DNA from 2 places in the Comamonas sp. AG1104 genome. Region 1 is predicted to be linked to the other one. Evidence: predicted binding sites of a transcription regulator. Region 1 holds the regulator's gene; the other holds the start of a gene.
The links. Region 1 encodes FNR, which switches genes on or off when oxygen is low (the NO sensors DNR and NnrR bind a similar motif). Its sites were predicted from a motif close to TTGATNNNNATCAA; they were not measured.
Positions count from the first base shown of each region.

Region 2: the regulator FNR is predicted to act here: its motif matches at 1,426-1,439, upstream of cydD (thiol reductant ABC exporter subunit CydD).

Region 1 covers NZ_QQAS01000001.1:283,952-287,366, reverse strand. Annotated here, with positions in the region: gene hemN (oxygen-independent coproporphyrinogen III oxidase) at 1-782, opposite strand, end outside; gene fnr (fumarate/nitrate reduction transcriptional regulator Fnr) at 1,051-1,773, shown strand; gene DFO48_RS01285 (hypothetical protein) at 1,837-2,100, opposite strand; gene DFO48_RS01280 (FixH family protein) at 2,358-2,663, opposite strand; gene ccoG (cytochrome c oxidase accessory protein CcoG) at 2,790-3,415, opposite strand, start outside.
Region 2 covers NZ_QQAS01000014.1:67,033-70,447, reverse strand. Annotated here, with positions in the region: gene DFO48_RS24410 (ABC transporter substrate-binding protein) at 1-64, shown strand, start outside; gene DFO48_RS24405 (nitronate monooxygenase family protein) at 345-1,301, shown strand; gene cydD (thiol reductant ABC exporter subunit CydD) at 1,542-3,275, shown strand; gene DFO48_RS24395 (amino acid ABC transporter ATP-binding/permease protein) at 3,272-3,415, shown strand, end outside.

The sequences.
Region 1 (3,415 bases):
GCCGATTCGATCCGCCTTTGCGGTTTGAAGCGCTCGGGCAGATGCGCATAGGCATACAGCGCAATGCGATCGGGGCGCAGCTCATTGACCTGTGCCAGCGTGCGCGCAAAAGACTCGGGCGTCTGTCTGGGAAGACCGTAGATCAGGTCCACATTGATGGAGACAAAGCCCAGGCGGCGCGCCTCGGCCACCAACGCAAAGACTTGCTCGGCGGGCTGCTCGCGGTGCACCGCTTTCTGCACCGCGGGATCAAAGTCCTGCACGCCAAAGCTCAGTCGATTGAACCCCATGTCCTTGAGAGCTCTCAGCCGCTCGTTGCTGACGGTGCGCGGATCGACCTCGATGGAGTACTCGCCCGCCGGATCCAGCTTGAAATGCTCACGCATCAAGACCATCAGTTGCTGCAACTCGGCATCGCTGAAGAAGGTCGGTGTGCCTCCACCCAGATGCAGCTGGCTTACGAGCTGGCCTTTGCCGCAATGCTCGGTATGCATGGCCAGCTCTCGACTCAGGTAGTCCAGATACTCGGCAGCCTTTTCATGATGCTTGGTCACGATCTTGTTGCAGGCGCAGTAATAGCAAAGCGACTCACAGAACGGCACATGCACATAAACGGACAGGGGCAAAGCGCGCGAGCCGGAATGCGTCTTGCGCTGCTTTAGTGCCAGTATGTAGTCGTCTGCACCAAAAGCCTCAACAAAACGGTCGGCTGTTGGGAACGATGTGTAGCGTGGGCCGGGGATATCAAAGCGGCTCAGCAACTCAGGCGTGACTGCGGTCATAACTGGGAGTTAGGGTGCGCCCACACACTGTATGGAGCATATTTCAATGGAAATCAGATCCTGAAAATCATGCCCAAAATAGGCAAAAGCGCATGTTTTTGAACGAATATAGGCAATGTGCCCCAAGGCAATCACCCTGTCCTTGATGAAAATCAAGAGACTTCAAGGCAAGTGCTGCGACAATTTGATCCATCTCATCTTCAACCACGAGGTCAATGACCAGCGCGACTCTCCACTCTGTGCCTGTCTGCGCGGTTGCAAAAAGCCCATGAATCTTCAGACCATCAAAGCATCCTGCTCCAACTGCAATCTGCGTGAACTGTGCATGCCCATGGGCCTGGACGATGAACAAATGGAGCGCATTGACGAGATTGTGGCCACGCGCCGCAAAATCAAGCGCGGCGGGCTGCTGTTTCGCAATGGCGAAGAGTTCACTTCCCTGTATGCCATTCGAACCGGCTTCTTCAAGACCAGCGTGGCCACCGAAGACGGACGCGATCAGGTCACAGGCTTTCAGATGGCGGGCGAAATCATTGGTCTGGACGGCATCGTCAACGACCACCACACTTGCGATGCCGTGGCCCTTGAAGACGCCGAGGTCTGTGTCATGCCGTTTGACAAACTGGAGCAGCTCTCGCGCGAGGTCACGGCCCTGCAGAACCACGTGCACAAGGTCATGAGCCGCGAAATCGTGCGCGAGCATGGCGTGATGCTGCTGCTGGGCAGCATGCGCGCAGAAGAGCGCCTGGCGGCCTTTGTGCTGAACCTGGTCCAGCGTCTGTCGGCACGCGGCTTTTCGAAGTCGGAGCTGGTGCTGCGCATGACGCGTGAAGAAATCGGCAGCTATCTGGGCCTCAAGCTGGAAACCGTGAGTCGCACCTTCTCCAAGTTCGCCGAGGAAGGCATCATCGAAGTCAAGCAGCGCCACCTGCGCATTCTGGATACCGAGGCGCTCAAACGCATCGTCAACAGCCAGCAATGCCAGAGCTGAACCGAGTCAGCAGATGCACTCAAGACAAAGCCCGCGGACAGCGGGCTTTTTTGTCTGGGCGAATTACTCGGGCAGAGGCTCGGAAACAATGCCGCCATTGAGATCGCTGACGGAGCGCCCCAGCATCACCGTCATCGCACCTCCCATCAGGGTCACGACCCAGAAGGCAAAAAAAGCGACCGTATAGATGGCCTGGCGCGACCAGTCCAGAGGGGAGCCCAGCCAGTGCACATCCAGCGGGTCCACAAAGGCAAAAACCACCATCTCCATGATTGCCGCCGCCAGAAAGGCCGGCCAGACAATCCACATCCAGCGTCGAGCATCCATCCTGATTCTCCTTGGGCTGTGGGCTTGGTCATATTTTGCACAACAGTGGTGACCATTCATGCAGGACTGCGGGCATGCACCGTGGCGGGAAACCCTGAATTACTCTCTTTTCAGTAGCACCCTGCGCCTTCCTAATAACAAAAAACCATTTATTGCTGCATCAACGTTAGACAGAGCATGCGCAGCACGCTCTGATTTTGATATCGGGAACAAAAAAGGCCGCAAAAGCGACCTTGGCGGAGCAAGCGCCGGAGCGCTCAGCGATCCAGCGGATGATCCTTGGCTGGAGTGGCCGCATGATTGCGGCCGGTGACTGCAGGGGCCATGCTTTTTTCACTTTCGCTCAGGCGCTGGTTGATTTCCATGCCATGGCGGTAGTAGTCAGGGTCAATCACGGGATCGGGCCTGCTCAGTGCGATGTATGCGGTGACAAAGCCGGCAATCACCACGATCACAGGGCCGGCGATGATGAGCCAGACATGGGCAAACTTCCACCACGGCTTGCCGTCCTCGGGGTGGATGATCTTGGCCGTTTGCGAGACCTTGGCTTGTGCTGCCGACATGATGAAACCTCTTTCCAAAATTCTGGCCACCCAGGCACATATGGCAAGGTGGCATAGATTGCTGCCGATTGGCAGTGTCCTTGTCCGGCCTCCGTGATGGCCCACGAAGACCGGCAAGACCTGGCATTAACGCGGCACCAGGAATACCGTCTTCTCGGAAATACGCCCTGCTCCGGCAGTCACTGCATCCACATTGAAGTGTACGGGGTGCGAGCCGGGAGCTGCTGAGCCATACGGAATCTGCAGCCGCACCGCAATGCCGCGCGTCTCGGCAGGGCCAACGGTCACTTCCTGCTCGGATGCGACTTCCAGATTCTCCAGGCCCACGGCGCTGATACGGTAGTGCTGCTCGGACTCGGTGGCGTTCATGATCTGCAGACGGTAGACGTTCTCCAGCTTGCCTCCCGCCACGATGCGCGAAAGCGCAGCACGGTCGCGAATCACGTCGACCTTGAGCGGCTCGCGCAGCACCAGACTGGCGATCATGGCGGCGCTCAGGGCCACCAGCACGGCCGAGTAGATCAACACACGGGGGCGGAAAATGCGGCGGATCACCTGCACCTGCTTCCAGGCCTTGGCCACGGCATTCTGAGTGGTCAGCCGGATCAGGCCGCGCGGATACTCCATCTTGTCCATCACGGAGTTGCAGGCATCGATGCACAGACCGCAGCCAATGCACTCGTACTGCAGCCCTTTGCGGATATCGATGCCCACGGGGCAGACCTGAACGCAAAGCTTGCAATCTATGCAGT
Region 2 (3,415 bases), on a different contig from region 1:
GCAAGTGGGATCCAAATATGTAGACCTGTCCATCGTCAATGCCGCCGGGCGTGTGACACAGTAAGAAACCAAGGCCTGACGCAGCACCGCGTTCAGGCCTTTTTTGCGGCCGCTCCCATCACGATGCTCCTCCGTACACAGAGAAGGCAAAAACTGTTGCCCTGGGGACAGGGAGTGGCGCCATGGCAGGCGAAACTGGCCAAAGGCCAGTCGGACGGCTTCACCGTCGGCACATGCAAACGGTGAGCCGCCCTTCGAACTGCTTCTGAAATAAGAGCTGCCTGCGTATTTGGAACAAACGCTACAGCCCTTTTTTATTTATATAACGAAGAAGGAGACAACACATGTCCAAGCTGCCACCCGCCCTCAAAAAGCTGGCTTTGCCTGTCATCGGCTCGCCGCTTTTCATCATCAGCAATCCCAAGCTTGTCATTGAGCAGTGCAAGGCCGGTATTGTCGGCTCCATGCCTTCTCTCAATGCCCGTCCTGCCGAGCAACTGGAGGACTGGCTGGCAGAGATCACCGAGACTCTGGCGGCCTGGGACAAGGCCCATCCCGATCGTCCTTCGGCACCATTCGCCATCAATCAGATCGTGCACAAGAGCAATGACCGTCTTGAGCACGACATGCAGGTTTGCGCCAAGTACAAGGTGCCCATCATCATCACCAGCCTGGGCGCGCGTGAAGATGTGAATCAGGCCGTGCATAGCTGGGGCGGTGTGGTGCTGCACGACATCATCAACAACAAGTTTGCGCGCAAGGCCATTGAAAAAGGTGCCGATGGCCTGATCGCCGTGGCAGCCGGTGCTGGCGGCCATGCGGGTGTGAAGAGCCCGTTTGCCCTGGTGCAGGAAATTCGCCAATGGTTTGACGGCCCTCTGGCGCTGTCCGGCTCGATTGCCACGGGTGGCTCTATTCTGGCGGCCCAGGCCATGGGGGCGGACTTTGCCTATATCGGATCGGCCTTCATTGCGACCGACGAGGCGCGCGCCGTCGAAGCCTACAAGCAGGCGATTGTCGAAGGCAGCTCCGACGACGTGGTCTACAGCAATCTGTTCACAGGCGTGCATGGCAACTATCTGGCGCCTTCGATTCGTGCGGCCGGTCTGGATCCGGAAAACCTGCCCGAATCCGACCCCAGCAAGATGAACTTTGGCGGCGGTGCGCAAAAGGCCTGGAAGGATATCTGGGGCTGCGGCCAGGGTATCGGTGTCATTGACAAGGTGCAGTCAACGGCGGAGCTCGTGGCTCGCCTCAAGCGTGAGTACGCCGACGCCAAGGCAAGCCTGCTGGTTGCCTGAGGCAGTTCACTATCTTCTGTGCCAACGGCGTCCTCGGACGCCGTTTTTTATGGGCGGCTTACTTGCTTGATGTTGCTCAAGCACGACTTTTGCGAGGGTTAACCCTTGTTAAATCGCTTCGGAGTTGATGCGTATCAATGTAGGCCTGGTCCTGCAATTGGCTTTTGCATATCAAGTCATGATGATTGTCAAAAGAAGAGTAGTATTCCGTTAATTTCAGTAAATACTGAAAATTGAGAAATGCAGCGCGCCCCTTCTTCCCCCATCGACAATCGGACCGATACAGCACATGCCGAGCTGGCGAGCGTCATCCGTCGCCCCAGCGCGGGTGCTGTGTGGCAGGTGTTTGCCGGGCTGATATGGCTGCCACAGGCAGCCTTGCTGGCCTGGGCTGTGCAACTCATGGCCAACGGTCGGGGCATGGCGGCCGTCTGGCCCATGGCGGCTGGCGTGTTGTTACTGGGCTTGCTGCGAGCCTGGGCAGAAGGTCATGGCGGCATGCTGGCCAACCGTGCAGCGCGCGCGCAGCTGAGCAGCTTGCGCGCCCAGGTGGCGCAGTCGCTGGCTCAGACATCGCCGCTGGACAAAAGCCGACCGGCCTCGGGTCAGGCCGCCAGCGCCATGGCCGAGCAGGCCGAGGCCATTGTTCCGTGGCTGGCGCGTTACCAAAGCGCGATGTGGCGTGTGCGTCTGCTGCCAATGGTGATTCTGGCTGCCGTGGCCTTGCAGTCATGGGTAGCGGCTCTAATTTTGATGGTTGCCGCGCCGCTGATACCGCTCTTCATGGCGATCGTGGGCTGGCGTGCCAAGGCGGCTAGCGAAGAGCAGATGCTGCAGCTCGGTCATATGAACGCTTTCTTGCTGGACCGCCTGCGCGGCCTGAGCACGCTGCGTGCTCTGCATGCCGTGGAGCTGACGGGCCAGCGATTGCGTGACCATGCCGAAGACCTGCGCACCCGCACCATGCGCGTGCTGCGCATTGCCTTCCTGTCTTCTGCGGTGCTGGAGCTTTTCTCGGCGCTGGGCGTGGCCATGGTGGCCGTCTACATAGGCTTTCACCTGCTGGGCACGCTGAATTTCGGCGCCTGGGGTAGCAAGCTCGGTCTGGGCCAGGCCATGTTCGTGCTGCTGCTGGCACCGGCATTCTTCGAGCCGCTGCGCGATCTCTCGGCCGTCTGGCATGACAGGGCCGCCGGCGAGGCAGCACTGCAGACCTTGCAGAGCATGCAGGTTCAGTCCGTGCAGATTGTCGGTGCACAGCATGTCATCGATCCGGTGCTTCCGGGAAAAGCACCTCTATCGCCTGCCCGGCCTGTGTCTGTCTGCATTGCAGACCTCGAGGTTCAGGCGCCGGGCAGCGACTCCCGGCTCGCCCCCCTGTCTTTGCAGATAGAGGCAGGAGAGCATGTGGCGCTGTGGAGTCCCAGCGGCAGCGGCAAGTCCGTGCTGCTGGCGCAAATTGCCGGCCTCTTGCCAGTGCAGCAAGGCCGTATCGAAGTCGACCGGCAGACGCTTGACGCCGGCAGCGCAACTCAGCTGCGCCAGCGCATGGCCTGGCTGGGTCAGCTGCCACATGTCTTTGCCGGCTCGGCCGCGCGCAATATTGCGCTCGGGCGTAGCTATGTAGGGCCCGAGCAGGTTGCCGAAGCTACGCAGCAGGCGGCACTTGATGAGACCCTGGCGCATCGCCCCGGCGCAAGCCTGGGTGAGGGCGGTGCAGGACTTTCCGGTGGCGAGGTGGTGAGGCTGGCTCTGGCGCGCATGGCCGCGCAGACACAGGCGGGACTGCTGCTGGTCGATGAACCTACCGCTCATCTGGATCCTGAGACAGCGGCCCAGATCACGCAGTCTCTGCGCCATCTGGCCAGGGGGCGCACCATGTTGGTCGCCACCCACGACGCGCAACTGGCCGCTGCCATGGATCGTGTGATCGAACTGCCGCTGCTGCGACGAGTGCAGGAGCCGCAGCCATGAAGATGCGAGCCATTTCAATGTGCGAGATGCTGAAGCTGCTGGGCCAGATGGCGCCGCGCAATCTCTGGCTGGGCGGTGCCGCCCTGGCTGCGCTCACTGTGCTGATGGGTATGGCTTTGCTGGGCTTGTCGGGCTGGTTC